2 regions of the Streptococcus porcinus genome follow, and region 2 is predicted to be linked to the other one. Evidence: predicted binding sites of a transcription regulator. Region 2 holds the regulator's gene; the other holds the start of a gene.
The links. The regulator NrdR, encoded in region 2, represses ribonucleotide reductase genes. The targets are predictions, from matches to a motif close to ACACNATATATNGTGT.
Positions count from the first base shown of each region.

Region 1: nrdH (glutaredoxin-like protein NrdH) is a predicted target of NrdR. The motif match lies at 3,476-3,491, and genes of this name have one in related genera.

Region 1 is NZ_LR594036.1:507,504-517,191, forward strand. Features, by position in the region: gene nrdF (class 1b ribonucleoside-diphosphate reductase subunit beta) at 1-830, opposite strand, end outside; gene nrdE (class 1b ribonucleoside-diphosphate reductase subunit alpha) at 963-3,122, opposite strand; gene nrdH (glutaredoxin-like protein NrdH) at 3,142-3,360, opposite strand; gene FGK96_RS02550 (phosphocarrier protein HPr) at 3,920-4,183, shown strand; gene ptsP (phosphoenolpyruvate--protein phosphotransferase) at 4,188-5,921, shown strand; gene FGK96_RS02560 (NADP-dependent glyceraldehyde-3-phosphate dehydrogenase) at 6,074-7,501, shown strand; gene FGK96_RS02565 (polysaccharide deacetylase family protein) at 7,663-8,952, shown strand; gene FGK96_RS02570 (DEAD/DEAH box helicase) at 9,102-9,688, opposite strand, start outside.
Region 2 is NZ_LR594036.1:1,566,101-1,575,788, reverse strand. Features, by position in the region: gene ktrB (potassium uptake transporter channel subunit KtrB) at 1-515, opposite strand, end outside; gene rsmG (16S rRNA (guanine(527)-N(7))-methyltransferase RsmG) at 600-1,313, opposite strand; gene FGK96_RS07590 (LemA family protein) at 1,462-2,016, shown strand; gene htpX (zinc metalloprotease HtpX) at 2,050-2,946, shown strand; gene FGK96_RS07580 (YceD family protein) at 3,142-3,675, shown strand; gene covR (two-component system response regulator CovR) at 3,893-4,579, shown strand; gene FGK96_RS07570 (HAMP domain-containing sensor histidine kinase) at 4,589-6,070, shown strand; gene nrdR (transcriptional regulator NrdR) at 6,294-6,788, shown strand; gene FGK96_RS07560 (DnaD domain protein) at 6,775-7,962, shown strand; gene dnaI (primosomal protein DnaI) at 7,963-8,865, shown strand; gene der (ribosome biogenesis GTPase Der) at 8,929-9,688, shown strand, end outside.

The DNA.
Region 1 (9,688 bases), 1.1 Mb from region 2:
ACGTCATTTGCAGTATCAGGGAAAAGAGGATCTTGTCCTAGATTCATAAGAGCCTTGTTAGCGTTGTAACGTAAGAAAGTCATGACCTCATCAGTCCAGCCAACTTGATCATAAAGAGTTTTAGTGTAATTTTCTTCATTTTCATAGAGTTGGTAGAGAAGATCATACATCCATTCTCTGAAGGATTCTTGTTCTTCTTCACTTAATTCGTTAAATCCGAGCTGGAATTTATAACCAATGTAGGTTCCGTGGACGGATTCATCACGAATAATTAACTTGATGATTTCGGCTACATTTGCTAGTTTATTATTTCCTAAATAGTAAAGAGGGGTAAAAAAGCCAGAATAAAAGAGAAAAGTTTCTAGGTAAGTTGAGGCAACTTTCTTCTGTAAGGCGTCTCCATTTGCATAGATGTCATTAATGATTTTTGCTTTTTTCTGCAAGAATTCATTATTATTAGTCCATTCAAAAATATCTTCAATTTCTTTTTTGGTATTCAATGTTGAGAAAATTGAAGAGTAGGATTTAGCATGAACAGATTCCATAAACTGAATGTTATTTAAAACAGCTTCTTCATGAGGAGTTCTAATATCCGCTCGGATAGCCTCAACACCTGTTTCGGATTGCATAGTATCAAGTAAGGTTAGACCACCAAAAACTTTACCGACTAAATCTTTTTCTTGATCGGAAAGCTTGCGCCAGTCATCCAAATCGTTTGATAGAGGTATTCGTGTATCGAGCCAGAATTGTTCTGTTAATTTTTCCCAAGTCGATTTATCGATTACATCTTCGATTTCATTCCAATTTATTGCTTCATAATAGGTTGTCATTGTATAGGTTCTCCTAAAAGAGTATTATCAAGATATAAACCAGTAATCCATTCTTGAGTAGATTACTGGTAGTTTCATTTTTCAACTGAAAGTGAGTTCTTATTTAATGATGTTAGGATTTTCCTTTCACCACTAGATAACACATGATTCACATTGGTTTGCGCCAACTTCTTCACCATCATCAGTAAAGGTACGAACATAATAGATTGATTTAATACCTTTATTAAAGGCATAGTTACGAAGAATAGAAAGATCACGGGTTGTTTGCTTACTTTCTGTTTTCCACTCATAAATCTCTTTTGGTAGTTCACTACGAAGGAAAAGTGTCAAAGATAAGCCTTGATCAACGTGTTGTGTCGCAGCGGCGTAGACATCGATCACCTTACGCATATCCATATCGTAAGCAGAAGTGTAATAAGGAATTGTGTCAGTTGATAGGCCGTTTGCTGGGTAGTAAATTTTACCAATTTTTTTCTCTTGACGTTCTTCAATCCTTTGAGTTATAGGATGAATAGAAGCAGAGCAGTCATTAATATAGGAGATGGAACCATTAGGGGCAACTGCTAAACGGTTTTGGTGATAGAGACCGTCTTTTTGCACAGCTTGACGAAGAGATTCCCAGTCGGATGCTTGAGGAATAAAATGGTTCTTGAAGAGCTCTTTAACCAAGTCTGATTTAGGAACAAATTCTCCGGTCACATATTTATCAAAGTAAGTTCCATCGGCATATTTTGACTTTTCAAAACCGATAAAGGTTGTGTGACGCTCACGAGCTATATTATTTGATTCTACCAAGGTCCAGTAATTCATCAACATAAAGTAGATGTCAGTAAATTCTACCGACTCTGGACTGCCGTATTCAATGTGGTTCTGTGCTAGGAAGGAATGTAGCCCCATAGCCCCAAGTCCAAAGGTGTGTGCTTGTTGGTTACCATTTTTGATCGTTGGCACAGCTTCAATATGAGAAGAATCTGTAACGTAAGTCAAGGCTCTAGTCATAGCTTTAATGGAGCGACCAAAATCTGGAGAAGTCATCATATTAAGAATATTAGTTGAGCCAAGGTTGCAAGAAATATCTGTACCTAATTCAAGAAACTCTTGAGCATCGTTAATGACACTTGGTTTTTGGACTTGTAAAATCTCTGAACAGAGATTACTCATAATGATTTTTCCGTCAATCGGATTAGTTTTATTTGCTGTGTCAATATTGATGATGTAGGGGTAGCCTGATTCTTGTTGTAATTTTGAAATTTCAGTCTCTAAATCACGAGCACGTAATTTGGTCTTTGTAATCTTAGGATTAGCTACTAATTCGTCGTATTTTTCAGTAATATCAATGTAATTGAAAGCAATACCATATTCACGTTCAATGTCATATGGACTAAACAAGTACATGTCGTCATTGTTGCGAGCTAATTCGTAAAATTTATCAGGAACAGTTAGTCCAAGTGACAAGGTTTTTACTCGAACTTTTTCATCGGCATTTTCTTTTTTAGTTGATAGAAAAGCGATAATATCTGGGTGGAAAATATTGAGGTAGACAACGCCAGCTCCTTGTCTTTGACCTAATTGGTTAGAGTATGAAAAGCTATCTTCAAACAGTTTCATAACAGGAACGACGCCAGAAGCAGCACCTGCATAGCCTTTAATAGGTGCACCAGCCTCGCGAAGGTTTGATAAACTAATACCTACGCCACCTCCAATTCGAGATAATTGCAAAGCTGAATTGATAGAGCGACCAATTGAATTCATGTCATCAGTAACTTGAATGAGGAAGCAAGAAACCAATTCTCCACGACGACTACGACCAGCATTCAAAAAAGAAGGAGTTGCTGGCTGATATCGTTGATTAATCATTTCAATTGCTAAATCTTTTGCTAGGTCTTCACTACCATCAGCATAGTAGAGGGCATTGAACATTACGCGATCTTCAATGCTTTCTAGGTAAAGGTCACCATCATTTGTTTTCAAAGCATACTGTTGGTAGAATTTATAAGCAGCCATAAAGGATTTAAAGCGGAAATTTTCTGATTTTAGGATGGCAGCTAACTCTTCGATAAATTCTGGCTGGTATTTCTGAATAAACGCAGTTTCAATATAGTCATTTTCTATTAAGAACGTAACCTTATCAGTAATAGATGAAAACTGTTTTGTATTTGGTAGCACATTCTCTTTAAAAAAAGCTTTCAGAGCTTCTTTGTCTTTGTTTAAGGGAATTGTCCCATTAACAGGACGGTTAATTTCGTTATTTAGGCGAAAATAAGAGATATCACCAATATCTTTAAGACTCATAAAAAAACTTCCTTACTACTTAAATAATTTCTTTTAATTTTGCTGGCTGGAATCCTGAGAAAACCATCTGATCACTCTCGATAACAGGAGCAGCAGTAAATCCTAAACTTTTAACATACTCAATTTTTTCAGGGTGTTCATCAATGTTAATTTCTTGAAAATTTGCTCCGTTTTGTTCTAAGAATTTTTTTGTCATTTTACATTGCATACAGTTATTTTTTGAATAAAGTGTAATCATAAATAATTTCTCCTTTGGTATTTTCGATACTCTAATAGCATATAAAAATTGTATTTAAAAAGCAAGATTTTTCTCTTAAAAAAACACAATATTTTGGGGTTGTTGTTTAGACGTGTCACTATATATTGTGTGAATATTGATCTAGACTAGTACCTACGAAGATGGAGGGAACACTTCTTTCTCAAATAGCCGAAAAAATAGTTGGCACAATGTGTTTCTACGGAACTATGGCTATAGCAATCATTTAAAATTAATTGCTGCTAAAAAAGAGCAGAAAATGTATTTTAGGAAAATCTATATACAGAAAATTTCATGAAAATTTACTATTAAGGAGTGGAAGGTTTGAGGTTAGAGATAAAGATAAGAGAGAAAATTTCTAATAGAGATAAGCATTTAAGCTAGATTGGAGGTATATGAAAATTTTAGGAAAACTTTTAGAGCTTTTCCTTGTTAGAAGATTTAATCTTGAAAATAAAAAGACAATATGCTATAATCTGTTATTGTAAGGGTTACCATGTGGCGACTCGAAAATACACAACTATTAAAGGAGAACCATACTATGGCTTCAAAAGATTTTCACATTGTTGCGGAAACAGGAATTCACGCACGTCCAGCAACATTACTAGTTCAAACAGCTAGCAAATTTGCATCAGACATCACTTTAGACTATAAAGGTAAAGCTGTTAACTTAAAATCAATCATGGGCGTAATGAGCCTTGGTGTTGGTCAAGGAGCTGATGTTACAATCACTGCTGAAGGTGCTGACGCTGATGACGCTATCGCAGCTATCGAAGACACAATGACAAAAGAAGGATTGGCTTAAGATTATGACAGAAATGCTTAATGGAATCGCAGCTTCAGATGGTGTTGCCGTTGCCAAAGCATATCTACTCGTTCAACCGGATTTGTCGTTTGAGACTATTACAGTCCAAGATACAAACGCAGAAGAAGCTCGCCTTGATGTAGCATTACAAGCTTCACAAGACGAGCTTTCTGTTATTCGTGAGAAAGCAGTAGAGAGCTTAGGAGAAGAAGCAGCATCAGTTTTCGATGCCCATTTAATGGTTTTAGCTGATCCTGAAATGATTAGCCAGATTAAAGAGACTATTCGTGCAAAACAAACTAATGCAGAAACTGGACTAAAAGAAGTAACGGATATGTTTATCACAATCTTTGAAGGTATGGAAGATAACCCATACATGCAAGAACGTGCTGCTGATATTCGTGACGTTGCCAAACGCGTATTGGCACACCTTTTAGGTGTTAAATTACCAAATCCTGCTACAATTGATGAAGAGTCAATTGTTATTGCACATGATTTGACTCCTTCTGATACAGCACAATTAAACAAACAGTTTGTTAAAGCCTTTGTTACTAATATTGGTGGACGTACTAGTCACTCTGCTATTATGGCACGTACCCTTGAAATTGCTGCTGTTTTAGGAACAAACGATATTACACAACGTGTTAAAGACGGTGATATTGTCGCTGTTAACGGGATTACTGGTGAAGTTATCATCAATCCTAGCCAAGACCAAATTGTTGCTTTCAAAGAAGCAGGTTCTGCATATGCTAAGCAAAAAGCTGAGTGGGCATTATTAAAAGATGCCGAAACTGTTACTGCTGACGGTCAGCATTTTGAGCTTGCAGCCAACATTGGTACTCCAAAAGACGTTGAAGGTGTCAATGATAATGGTGCTGAAGCAGTTGGTCTATACCGCACAGAGTTCCTATATATGGATTCACAAGACTTCCCAACCGAAGATGAGCAATATGAAGCCTACAAAGCTGTTTTAGAAGGTATGAATGGCAAACCAGTTGTTGTCCGTACAATGGACATCGGTGGGGATAAGGAATTACCATATTTTGATCTTCCAAAAGAAATGAACCCATTCTTAGGTTATCGTGCCCTTCGTATCTCAATTTCTGAAACAGGAGATGCTATGTTCCGTACACAGATTCGTGCCTTGTTACGCGCTTCTGTTCACGGCCAATTGCGTATCATGTTCCCAATGGTTGCACTGCTTAAAGAATTCCGTGCAGCGAAAGCTGTTTTTGAGGAAGAAAAAGCGAAGCTTACAGCTGAGGGAATTGCGGTTTCAGAAGATATTCAAGTTGGTATTATGATTGAGATACCAGCAGCAGCAATGTTGGCAGACCAATTTGCAAAAGAAGTTGACTTCTTCTCAATTGGAACCAATGATTTAATTCAATATACAATGGCTGCTGACCGTATGAATGAACAAGTTTCATATCTTTATCAACCTTATAACCCATCAATCCTGCGCCTAATTAACAACGTGATTAAAGCGGCTCATGCTGAAGGTAAATGGGCTGGTATGTGTGGTGAAATGGCTGGTGATCAACAAGCTGTTCCATTACTTGTAGGAATGGGCTTAGATGAGTTCTCAATGTCTGCTACATCTGTATTACGTACACGAAGCTTAATGAAAACTCTTGATACTGCCAAGATGCGCGAATATGCGCAACGTGCATTGACAGAATGTTCTACAGCTGAAGAAGTACTTGAGTTAGCCAAAGTTTACTTACCAGAAAATTAGTCTACGAAGTTGGGGAACCAACTTCTTTTTGTTAAGAAAGTATTTTGATGATTCAAATTATCTCAATATTCTGAAAATGATTATATCAGATGTTTGAATTATCCTGAAAAAGTGTTAGAATAGTTGTATTATCTAAAAAGGAGATAAGTAATTTGTCTAAACAGTATAAAAATCTTGTTAACGGTGAATGGAAACTTTCTGAAAATGATATCAAGATTTACGCACCAGCAACTGGAGAAGAGTTAGGTTCTGTTCCAGCTATGTCAACTGATGAAGTAGACTTTGTCTATGATTCAGCGAAAAAAGCCTTTCCAGCTTGGCGCAGTTTATCATATGTGGAACGCGCAGCGATTCTACATAAAGCGGCAGATATTTTAGTTAGAGACGCAGAAAAGATTGGTGCTATTCTTTCTAAAGAGGTAGCAAAAGGCCATAAAGCAGCTGTAAGTGAAGTTGTTCGCACGGCTGAAATTATCAATTATGCTGCGGAAGAAGGTATCCGTATGGAAGGGGAAGTGCTTGAAGGTGGTAGTTTTGAAGCATCAAGTAAGAAAAAAATTGCCATTGTTCGCCATGAACCTGTAGGTCTAGTCTTAGCTATCTCACCATTTAACTATCCCATTAATTTAGCGGGCTCAAAAATCGCTCCTGCTTTAATTGCTGGGAATGTTGTTGCCCTCAAACCACCAACACAAGGCTCTATTTCTGGTTTATTGTTAGCAGAAGTTTTTGCTGAAGCTGGAGTACCGGCAGGGGTCTTTAATACTATCACAGGTCGTGGTTCTGTTATTGGGGGCTACATTGTTGAGCACGAAGCGGTTAACTTTATTAATTTCACAGGTTCGACACCTGTTGGAGAACATATCGGTCAATTAGCTGGTATGCGTCCGATTATGCTTGAACTTGGTGGAAAAGACTCAGCTATTGTTTTAGAAGATGCTGATTTAGCTCTAGCAGCTAAAAATATTGTTGCCGGTGCTTTTGGCTATTCTGGACAACGCTGTACAGCCGTTAAACGTGTATTGGTTATGGATAGCGTTGCAGATGAGCTCGAAAAACATGTTTGTGACTTAGTTTCTAATTTGAGCATTGGTATGCCAGCTGATGATGCTGACATTACTCCTTTGATTGATACCAAGGCCGCAGATTTTGTTGAAGGTTTAATTAAAGATGCTAATGCTAAAGGAGCAAAAGCTTTAACAGAAATCAAACGTGAGGGCAATCTTCTTTCACCAGTAGTGTTTGATCATGTTACAACAGATATGCGTTTAGCATGGGAGGAGCCGTTTGGACCAGTCTTACCATTTATTCGTGTGAAGTCTGTTGAAGAAGCCATTGAGATTTCAAATGCTTCCGAATATGGCTTACAAGCTTCAGTATTCACTAATAACTTCCCACAAGCTTTTGCAATTGCTGAGCAACTAGAAGTTGGTACTGTTCATCTTAATAATAAGACGCAACGTGGAACAGATAATTTCCCATTCCTAGGTGCTAAAAAATCAGGTGCAGGAGTACAAGGGGTTAAATACTCAATTGATGCAATGACAAACTTAAAATCAATTGTTTTTGATATTGCATAATTAAAATAGAGTACTCATGAACAAGTTTTCTTAGAAAACTTGTTTTTATTTAATAATAATTTATCAGTTAATTTAATTGAATTTCCTGAATAATGCCACATTTTTTTCATTTATTTCTCTTATCTATTGTGTTAAAATATCAAAGTAGTTAAGGAGAAAATATGAAGAAAATTCTATACCTTATCATCACACTTTTTCTCGTTGTTGGTCTTGGTCTAGCAGCATATACCTATCATGAAAAACAAATGCAAAAACAAATAGCAAGTGCTGTAATAACGGAAAAGAAAAAGCAACTTGATGGTCCAGAAATGAAATCTACCAAAGTTTTAAAGGTAGGTAATAAACAATTCTATTACTTAGCGCCGTTAAAAGATAATAGTTCATTCTATAAAGAAAATTTACCTTTATCTTTGTACCAAAATTTAAGTGATAAAAAAGAAATTATTTTTATTAAGCCAGAATTTAAAGACACCCCTTTAAATAAGGTTAAAAAGGTCTTTATTCATCAAATAACCTATAAAAAAGAATTATTTAAGCTTACTAAAAAGTCAGATAATATTATTAGTAGTTATCATCTAAAATCTGATTATAGTCAATTTAAAGTAACTGATTTAGTCAATGGTCATATTGATCGGGTTGCTCAAGAAATTAAAAAATTGGATCCTGACGCCGTTTTTGACCCTAGTATCATGGGAAGGCTTTCTGAACGTAAGGGAAAGTTAACGGATACATTGTTAATTAATGAAAAAGGAATTACCGTTCAAGACAAGAAGGTTATTCCCTTTCAAAACCTGTTTGATGTTATTGATCCTCATTATCTAAAGGGACAAATAAAAAATGACTATGAACAGTATTTGAAAAAGAAAAAAGAAGAGGCAGATGCTAAAGCTTCTAAAGAAAAAATGGTTGCTCTAACCTTTGATGATGGACCAAATCCTGCAACCACTCCAAAAGTTTTAGAGTTATTAAGTAAATATGGCGCTAAAGCAACCTTCTTTATGATGGGATCAAAAATTGCGGGAAATGAAGCGCTGGTCAAAAAAGTACATGATTCAGGTAACGACATTGGTAATCATTCTTGGGATCATCCTAACTTAACTAAATTAAGCCCAGATCAGGTTAAGTCACAAATTCAATCAACTAATGATGCCATTGTAAAAGCCTGTGGTCAAAAGCCCGTCTACCTAAGGCCGCCATACGGTGCAACAAATGAGATGGTAAAACAAGCCTCCGGTATGAATCAAATGCTGTGGACAGTAGATACCCGTGATTGGGAAAATCATAGTACTGAAGGGATTATGTCGAATATTAAGAGTCAATTACAACCTGGTGGTGTTATTTTGATGCATGACATTCACCAAACATCAGTAGATGCTTTGCCGACGGTTTTGGAGTACCTAAAAAAAGAAGGCTATCGTTGTGTAACGATTAGTCAATTGATGGGGGAATAAAAAAGTTATTCGATTACAAGTGAAATAGCTCTTAGAAATGCTTTTATGCAGTGTTTCTAAGGGTTTTTCTTTTGTTAGAGTCAAAAAAAGATTGAAGGAAAGTTGGTCGTATTGGACGTTTTCTTCAATCTAAATCTTAAATAAATTTTTTACTTTTGTTGTAATTTTTGGTTGTGTAAGGTTAATTCTGAAACTGGAGCAAATTTTTTTAATTTCTTGATGTCTTCGGGATGATTAACAAAGGTAATAACTACTCCTTTATTCCCCATTCTACCAGTTCTGCCAGCTCGATGAGTGTAGTTTTCCTTGTCACGGGCTACTTCAAAATTAATAACGTACTCAAGTTGATCAATATCAATGCCTCGAGCAACTAAATCAGTAGCTAATAAGAGTGAGATGTCATCATTCTTAAATTTTTCAAGAATTGCTTTTCGGAATTTTACATTGATATCACTAGCTAGAGAAACAGCATTTGTTCCCATATATTGTAATTTTTCTTCACTTGCTCCTAAATCGGATAGGTTATTAAAGAAAACTAGGGCCCGAAAGTTAGGGATATTGGAAAATTTTCGTAAAAGGTCAAGACGATTACGTTTATCTACCGATATATAGTAGTGTTTGATAGAGGTTAACTTTTGGTGGGATAAGTCAATAGTTACCGTGTCGGTAGCTAAAACATCTTTTGAAACTCTGTCGGTTGCACTCATGTAAATCATTTGATGGCTTTTAGGGACAT
Region 2 (9,688 bases):
CAGAAAGCAGAGACAGCTAAAAAAACACTATTGAATAGACCATTTTTCCAACCAAAACGAGGAACGAATTCAATTGCGATAATTGCACATGCGAGCATTTCGATGATAAAGGTAATCTTATAAGCAAAGAAAAGAAAATCTTTTAAGTTTTTACTATCTTTTCGGTTTAAGGCAGACTGTAGTAAGGTATGGCCAGACAAATCCATTTTACGCTTTAAAGCAAAGGTACTAAAAGCAATAAAACTTACTAGCCCAAGTCCTCCAATTTGCATGAGACAAATAACAATCGTTTGACCTAGGCCGTTATAAGCTTCGGAAACAGGTATGACTGATAGGCCCGTTACACACACCATGGATACAACATTGAATAGATGATCTAAAAAAGTAGCTTGATGGGCACTTGGGGAGTGTGTCAAAGGCGAAGACAGCAGGGTGGTGCCGATTAGAATAACAGAAGCAAAACTTAGGGTCAATTTTTGTGTGACCGTCCAAGTTCTGATAGGTGGTAGTCTCATAAGTCCTCCTTAAAGTATCCCTTTCATCTTATCAAAAATTAATCAAAAAAGCCAAATCTTAAAAATAATTTAGCTTTATTCTTTTTAAAGTGGTTTTTTATTTGGTATCCCAGCTTTACGTGGGTATTTATTAGGTGTTTCTTTTTTCTTTTCAACAATGGTCATGTACCGATCGTCACCATTTGGTAATTGATAATGGTGGTTGCTAACTACTTGTGAAAAGAGAAGGTGAAGTGCCCTGCGGGCATCATCTAACTCTTGGTCAGCAGCTTGCGCTTTGAGGGCGATGAGTTGTCCTCCAACTTTTAGGAAAGGGATTGTTAACTCTGACAGAATTTGCATTCTGGCTACGGCACGTGCTGTAACTAAGTCGTATTTAGAGCGAAAGTCCTTATCTTGACCAAAATCTTCTGCTCTGCCATGATAAAAAGTCACTCCATCTAAGCCTAGTTCCTGAGTTAAATGGGCTAAGAAGGTAATCCGCTTGTTTAAAGAGTCGATGATAGTTACTTGCAGTTGTGGAAAGATAATTTTCATAGGAAGGCTTGGAAAGCCTGCTCCGGCGCCGATATCTAGGAGTTGAATAGGCTGATTAGGAATATAACCTTGCAAGATAGGAGCAATAGAATCGTAGAAATGTTTTAGGTAGACATCATTTTTTTCAGTAATTGCTGTTAAATTAATCTTTTGGTTCCACTCAATTAGGGTGTTAAAATAGGTATCAAACTGATCTTTTTGCTTTTGGCTTAGGTTATATCCAGACTTTGCTAACGTTTGGTAAAATTCTTCTGGGGTCATTGTTTTCCTTCAATTTTTGATTTTTTTCTATTCTAACATAATTATAGTGATAAACAAATGCTTAAGAAGAAAGTCTCTACAACATTGATAGTTGCTATTCGGCTGAAAATTGCTATAATTAAGTCAGTAGATAAAAAGGAGAAATACTATGACATTTGTAATTATTTTAGTCCTTATAGCGCTCTTAGCCCTTTGGTTAATGTCTAGCTATAATAGTCTTGTTAAAAGCAGGATGCATACCAAGGAAGCTTGGAGTCAAATCGATGTTCAATTAAAAAGAAGGAACGATTTAATTCCTAACTTGATTGAAACCGTGAAAGGATATGCTGCTTATGAAGAAAAAACCTTTCAGAAAATCACAGAACTTCGTTCACAGGTTGCCCACGCTTCAACGCCCGCAGCAACTATGGAAGCTTCAAATGAACTAACTAAACAAGTTGCAAGCTTGATAGCAGTAGCTGAGAACTATCCAGATTTAAAGGCCAATACTAATTTCTTGAAGTTACAAGATGAATTGACTAATACTGAAAATAAAATTTCTTACTCACGTCAATTGTTTAATACAACAACATCTAATTACAATATGAAATTAGAAACTTTTCCAAGCAACCTTGTAGCGAAAATGTTTGGGTTTAAACCAAGTGAATTTCTGCAAACACCTGATGAAGAAAAAGCAGTTCCAAAAGTGGAATTTAATTTCTAAGGTAGCTAAAATCTGTTTTTAGAAGGGGAGAAGATGCTCTATCAACAAATTTCTCATAATAAGCGACGCACAGTTATTCTCATTATCGCCTTTTTCTTCCTATTAACAGCAATAGGTGCTGCCGCAGGCTATTTATTGGCTAGGTCATATCAGTTGGGTATAGTTATCGCGCTGATTGTTGGCTCTATTTATGCTTTTAGTATGATTTTTCAATCCACAGCTGTAGTTATGAGTATGAATAATGCAAGGGAAATTACGGTTGATGAGGCTCCTGACTTTTTTCACATTGTTGAGGATATGGCAATGGTTGCCCAGATACCGATGCCAAAAGTTTACATTATCGATGATCCTTCTTTAAATGCTTTTGCTACAGGATCAAGTCCTCAAAACGCAGCAGTAGCTGCAACAAGTGGTTTGTTGCAAGTTATGAATCGCGAGGAATTAGAGGGAGTTATTGGGCATGAAATTAGTCACATCCGTAACTACGATATTCGAATTTCAACAATTGCAGTTGCTTTAGCAAGTGCAATTGCTCTAATTTCCAGCATTGGTAGCCATATGATGTGGTATGGAGGTGGTAGTAGAAGTCGTGATGATGACCGAGATGATAGTGCTTTAGGAATATTTCTGTTACTCTTTTCCTTTTTGTCACTGATATTGGCCCCAATAGTAGCTTCACTTGTCCAATTGGCTATTTCTAGACAAAGGGAATACTTAGCTGATGCAAGTTCAGTTGAATTAACACGTAATCCTGAAGGTATGATTAAAGCTTTGCAAAAATTACAAGATTCTCAACCATTATCTAGTCCCATAGATAGTGCGAGTGCGGCCCTCTACATTAATGAACCACGTAAAAAAGAAGATGTTTCGAATTTATTCAGTACACATCCTCCTATCGAAGATCGAATTGAGCGATTGCGTCATATGTGAGAGTTTAAGGAAACCTTAAGCTCTTCTTTTTATACTAAGATAGTATTAAGTTTTCTGTTTATATTATTATAAATAGGTTTAGGTAAAAGGACCCCTGTCTTTTGAAGCGATAAAAAAAGCACTTTTTTACAGAAATACATTGACAAATTGTTAAAATAATAGTAAAAATAAATGAGAGTATTATTAGGAGATCCTATGTTAAACATTTCAGAAATCAAGAAAAAACAAGAACCAATTTCATTTGACCACTATTTGGAGATAAAGAAAAGTCTCATAGAACGTGATCCATCGATTATTGATATCAAGGATGTTCACGTGGTTGGCACAGTCAGTTATGATGATGGTCTTTACCATTTAAATTATCAATTAAGCTATTCATTGACTTTACCTTCTAGTCGTTCCATGGAACCAGTTGAAAGATTAGAAAACCAGTCGATACAGGAATTTTTCGCAGAAGAAGGAGCTGTTAAAGACATGGGGGATAAGATTGATGAAAGCCTAGTATTGATTTTAGAAGATGATAGCATTGATTTAGAAGTGAGTGCTATTGATAACATATTATTATCGATTCCATTACAAATCTTAACTGACAAAGAATTAGAGTCGGATGAAATGCCTTCTGGTAATGATTGGGAAGTTTTAACAGAGGATCAGTTTCAAGCTTTACAAGCTGAAAAGAAAAAAGGGAACAATCCTTTTGCAAGTTTAGATGGCTTGTTTGATGAATAAAACTGACTATTTAAGGAAATTGTAATTTTTTGTTGCTAAATAAAGCTGTCTTTGATATACTCTATACAGTATCTGATTAGTCAAAAAGAGGGTTTCTTGTAACTCTTTAAAATTCTGAAATACTTTATAGAATCTAGTGGATTACAAAACTCTCAATTAAAAAAGGAAAACCGACTATTAAAGCTTGTTTAGAAGATAGAAGGGAAAAGGAAAATATATGACAAAGAAAATTCTAATTGTGGAAGATGAAAAAAATCTCGCACGGTTTGTCTCACTTGAACTTCAACATGAAGGTTACGAGGTGACAGTAGAAGTAAACGGTCGTGAAGGCCTAGAAACAGCGTTAGAAAAAGATTTTGATTTAATTTTACTAGATTTAATGCTTCCAGAAATGGACGGTTTTGAGGTTACTCGTCGTCTTCAAACAGAGAAAACTACCTATATCATGATGATGACTGCACGTGATTCTATTATGGACGTCGTGGCAGGTCTCGATCGCGGTGCAGATGATTATATTGTCAAACCATTCGCTATTGAAGAGTTGTTAGCCCGTATTCGGGCAATTTTCCGCCGTCAAGATATTGAAACTGAAAAGAAAGCACCTAATCAAGGTGTTTATCGCGATCTAGTTTTGAACCCTCAAAATAGATCCGTGAACCGTGGCGATGATGAAATTTCACTAACAAAACGTGAGTATGATCTCTTGAATATCCTTATGACAAATATGAATCGTGTCATGACTCGAGAAGAGTTGCTTTCTAATGTTTGGAAATATGATGAAGCCGTTGAAACAAATGTTGTGGATGTTTACGTTCGTTATCTTCGTGGCAAAATTGACATGCCTGGTCGTGAATCTTATATCCAGACTGTTCGTGGCATGGGTTATGTTATCCGCGAAAAATAGTTATAGCTTATGAAAAATCGGAAAGTAAGAAAATATAAAAGATCATTACCTAAACGCTTGTCTAGCTTATTCTTTGTTTTGTTTTTCTGTATTTTTTCTGCATTTACAATGGTTGCTTACTATTCTACTGATTATTTTTTAGTAAAAAAAGAAACCCAAGCAATCACTCATACTAGTGATTTAGTTAGAGTTCGTCTGTCCAAGGTGAACTCTAATTTTTCATTTGATAATTTAGCAAATGTACTCTATACAAATCATAAAGCAAATTTAAAGATTGCATCTGAAAAAGGACTTGAACTGATTCGAAGTCGTCGTGACTTGACGAATATTTTAGATACCAAACAAGAAATTTATATCTATAATACAGATAAAAAAATGATTTTCACGACTGATGAATCTGAATTTTCCTATGACTTAGTTGGTCCATTGAATAAAGTTTTTAAAGATGAAGTTGAAGGAGAGTACCGAGGGTTCTCTCTTATCAAAAAGGTTTACTCGAATCGCAGTGGCAAACTAGTCGGTTACGTTCAAATTTATCAAGATTTAGAAGACTACTATGTTATTAGAGCTCGCTTGCTCTTATGGTTGATTTTTGTGGAATTGTTTGGCACTAGTCTGGCATATGTCATTATTTATATTTCAACGCGGAAATTTCTTGAACCTTTAAACAATCTTCATGATGTCATGCGAAATATTTCTGAAAATCCAAATAATCTAAATCTAAGATCGCGGATTAGGTCTGGAGATGAAATCGAAGAATTATCAGGAATCTTTGATACCATGTTAGATAAAGTTGAAAGTTATACGAAGCTACAGTCTCGGTTCATCAGTGATGTAAGTCACGAGCTTCGTACTCCAGTTGCTATTATTAAAGGGCATATTGGACTGCTACAACGTTGGGGGAAGGAAGATGAAGAGATTTTAGAGGAGAGTCTTTCAGCAACGGCACACGAAGCGGATCGTATGGCAATTATGATTAATGATATGTTAGATATGATACGAGTTCAAGGAAGTTTTGAAGGTCATCAAAAGGATACAATGGTTTTAGAGGCTTCAATTGAAACCGTTATTGGGAATTTCCGTGTTCTGAGAGAAGACTTTATTTTCAATTGGGAACCAAGAACAAAAGAGACCCTTGCTTGTATCTATAAAAATCATTTCGAGCAGGCTCTAATGATTCTGATTGATAATGCCATTAAGTACTCTCGGGTTGAAAAGAAGATTTCTCTTGACTTAGAGACTGATGGTAAACAAGCTATTGTAAAAGTTTCTGACCGAGGTGAAGGGATCTCTAATGAAGATATTAAGCATATTTTTGAACGTTTTTATCGTAGCGACAAATCTCGAAACCGGACTAGTACTCAGGCTGGTTTAGGTATTGGCTTATCAATTCTAGAACAAATTGTAGAAGGTTACGATTTGAAGATGGAAGTTAAGAGTGAGCTGAACAAAGGCTCAACCTTTATCATTTACATACCATTAGCAGACTAACTCAAGGACTTCTCTTCTTAAAACAATTTTTCAGAAATGGATGAGTTAGTTGTGAAAAATAAAAATTGTCGTAAGCGGGTTATCGTTAAGATAGCTCGTTTTATGTTTTCTCTAACTTTAAAGGCCTATATACCTATATAATAGTGGGACAGATACTTTTGTTATCTTATAATTTATGATAAAATAGGATACTAGATTAATTTGATAGAATTGGGGTGTTTGCGTGCGTTGTCCAAAGTGTAATTATAATAAATCCAGTGTTATCGATAGCCGACAAGCTGAAGACGGTAATACGATTAGACGTCGAAGAGAGTGTGAAAAATGTCATACACGTTTTACTACTTTTGAGCGCTTAGAAGAACTCCCACTTTTAGTCATTAAAAAAGACGGGACAAGAGAGCAATTTTCCCGGGATAAAATCCTAAATGGTGTGGTTCAAAGTGCTCAAAAACGCCCAGTTTCAAGTACTGATATCGAAAATTTGATTTCTAGAATTGAGCAAAAAGTTAGAGCTGATTATGAGAACGAAGTGTCAAGTACCTCTATTGGTAATTTGGTGATGGAAGAGTTAGCTGAACTAGATGAGATTACTTATGTTCGTTTTGCCAGTGTCTATAAAAGCTTTAAAGATGTTGATGAGATTGAAGCGCTGCTGCAACAAATCACATCCCGTGTTCGTGGGAAGAAAAAGAGTAATGTGACAGATGAAACCTATTGATACCTACTATTATCTGAAACGGAATAAGGTTTCTTATAATGCCAACAGTTTAATTCAGCTTTATTATCCCATTATTGGTAGTGATGCTTTAGTGGTTTATCAGTATTTAACACATTTTTTTGACGATGGGAAACGTGAACATAAATATAGTGAAATTCTCAATCATTTGCAATTTGGGATGTCACGTTTAGAAGAAGCTTTGGTTGTCCTCACAGCACTTGACTTAGTAGTTTTGTACCAAGAGGTCAACCATTATCTTATTAAATTGCAACCAGCTTTGGAGTTAGAAGATTTTTTGATTAATCCAATTTATAAACGTTTACTGGAACAGAAAATTGGAGAACTAGCTCTGTCTGAGTTGGAGGTTACCATTCCAAATCAAGCTAGAGATATTTCAAAAAAATTTTCAGATGTGTTTGGAAAAGCACCAGCAGATCTTGACGTAACTCTGAAATCTAAGAAAAATAAGATAGTTTTTGATTTAGATAGCTTTCAACAATTGATGACTCGTGATGGCTTGCAGTTTACTAATGAAAATGAAGATGTTGTAAGACTTTATAGTATCGCCGAAGAATATAAAATGACATGGTTTGATACGTATCAATTAGCCAAGGCAACAGCTGTGAGTGGGAAAATCTCACCAAATCGGATGATTGCTCAGAAAAAACAAATGCTGACCCAACCCTCAAAATCAGAAGAGTTTACTCAGGCAGAACACATTATTATTCGTGAAGCAAAAAAAGACAAGGCTCAGTTATTTTTAGAAAAAATAAAAAAAGCTAAAAGAGCAACGGTGACTGAGGATGAAAAAAATCTTCTCATAAGATTAGCCCAAATGGATTTTTTGGATGAAGTTATTAATATCATGGTTTTATATACCTTTAATAAAACCAATTCAGCTAATCTTCAGAAAAATTATTTGTTGAAAGTTGCCAACGATTTTTCGTACCAAGGAGTGGCAAATGCCGAAGAAGCTATCCTAAAGATGCGTGCATTTGAAGATCGTAAAGGCAAACCAACTACTGCCAAAGCAAAAGCATCTAAAACAAATGTTCCTCAATGGAGTAATCCAGATTATCAAGAAACGACAAGTGCTGAGGAGCAAGAGCAACTTGATAAATTCAAAGCAGAGGCCTTAAAACGCTTAGAAAAATTGAAAAAAGGTGGTGAGTAGATGGAAAAAATTGGAAATACTATGGAAAAATTAGGAAAGCTTAACCGTGTAGATTCTAATCAATTAATTGAAAGGATTTTGGCAGATCCAGAAGTTGCAGCTTTTATCACTTCTCAAGGTCTGAATCAAGACGAAATAACTTTAAGTTTATCCAAATTTAATCAATTTTTACTTGAGCGTCAAAAGTACCAAACAGGTGATCATTCATATATTGCCAAAGGCTACGCACCAATATTGGTTATGAACGAAGGTTATGCAGACGTTTCTTATCAAGAAACAAAAGAATTGGTTGAAGCTAAGGAAAAAGCTGCCATTTCAGATCGTATTAATTTGGTCAATTTACCTAAATCTTATCGTAATATCAACATGACAGATATTGATGTCAATAATGCTAGTCGTATGCAAGCTTTATCTAAGATTCTTGATTTTGTTGAGCAATATCCTAATGTAAGTCAAAAAGGTTTATACCTATATGGTGACATGGGTATTGGAAAATCCTATTTTATGGCAGCTATGGCTAGAGAATTATCAGAACGTAAGGGCGTTTCAACAACTTTGCTTCATTTTCCGACTTTTACCATTGATGTCAAAAATGCCATTTCATCAGGTTCTGTAAAAGATGAAATCGATGCTATAAAAAATGTTCCAGTACTGATTCTAGATGATATAGGGGCAGAACAAGCAACCTCTTGGGTACGTGATGAGGTGTTGCAAGTGATCTTGCAATACCGTATGTTAGAGGAGTTGCCAACTTTTTTCACTTCTAATTATAGCTTGACTGATTTGGAGCGGAAATGGGCGAATATCAAGGGAAATGATGAAACTTGGCAGGCTAAGCGTGTAATGGAAAGAGTCCGCTACTTAGCGCAAGAATTCCACCTTGAAGGAGCTAACCGCCGTTAATTGTTAAAAAAACTAATTAAAGAGAAATTGATAATGGAAACATTACAAGTATAAAGGAGAATCATGGCTTTACCTACAGTTGCCATTGTTGGACGCCCGAATGTTGGCAAGTCCACATTATTTAACCGAATTGCAGGGGAACGTATTTCCATCGTTGAAGATGTTGAAGGCGTAACACGTGATCGTATCTATACAACCGGAGAATGGTTGAACCGCAAATTTTCATTGATTGATACTGGTGGGATTGACGATGTCGATGCTCCTTTTATGGAACAAATTAAACATCAGGCTCAAATTGCAATGGACGAAGCGGATGTTATTGTTTTTGTAGTCTCTGGTAAAGAAGGTGTTACTGATGCTGATGAGTATGTTGCTAAAATGCTCTATCGCACTCATAAACCAGTTATCTTAGCTATTAATAAAGTGGATAATCCAGAAATGCGTAATGATATTTATGATTTTTATTCACTTGGTTTGGGGGACCCTTATCCGCTATCATCTGTTCATGGTATTGGTACTGGAGATGTCTTAGATGCCATTGTAGAGAATTTACCCGTCGAAGAAGTCGAAGATAATGAAAATATCATCCGATTTAGTTTGATTGGACGTCCTAATGTAGGAAAATCGAGTTTAATCAATGCTATTTTAGGAGAAGACCGTGTTATTGCAAGTCCCGTGGCTGGAACAACTAGAGATGCTATTGATACGAGCTTTACAGATAGCGAGGGTCAGGAATTTACTATGATAGATACTGCAGGTATGCGTAAATCGGGTAAAGTCTATGAAAATACAGAAAAATATTCTGTTATGCGTGCTATGCGTG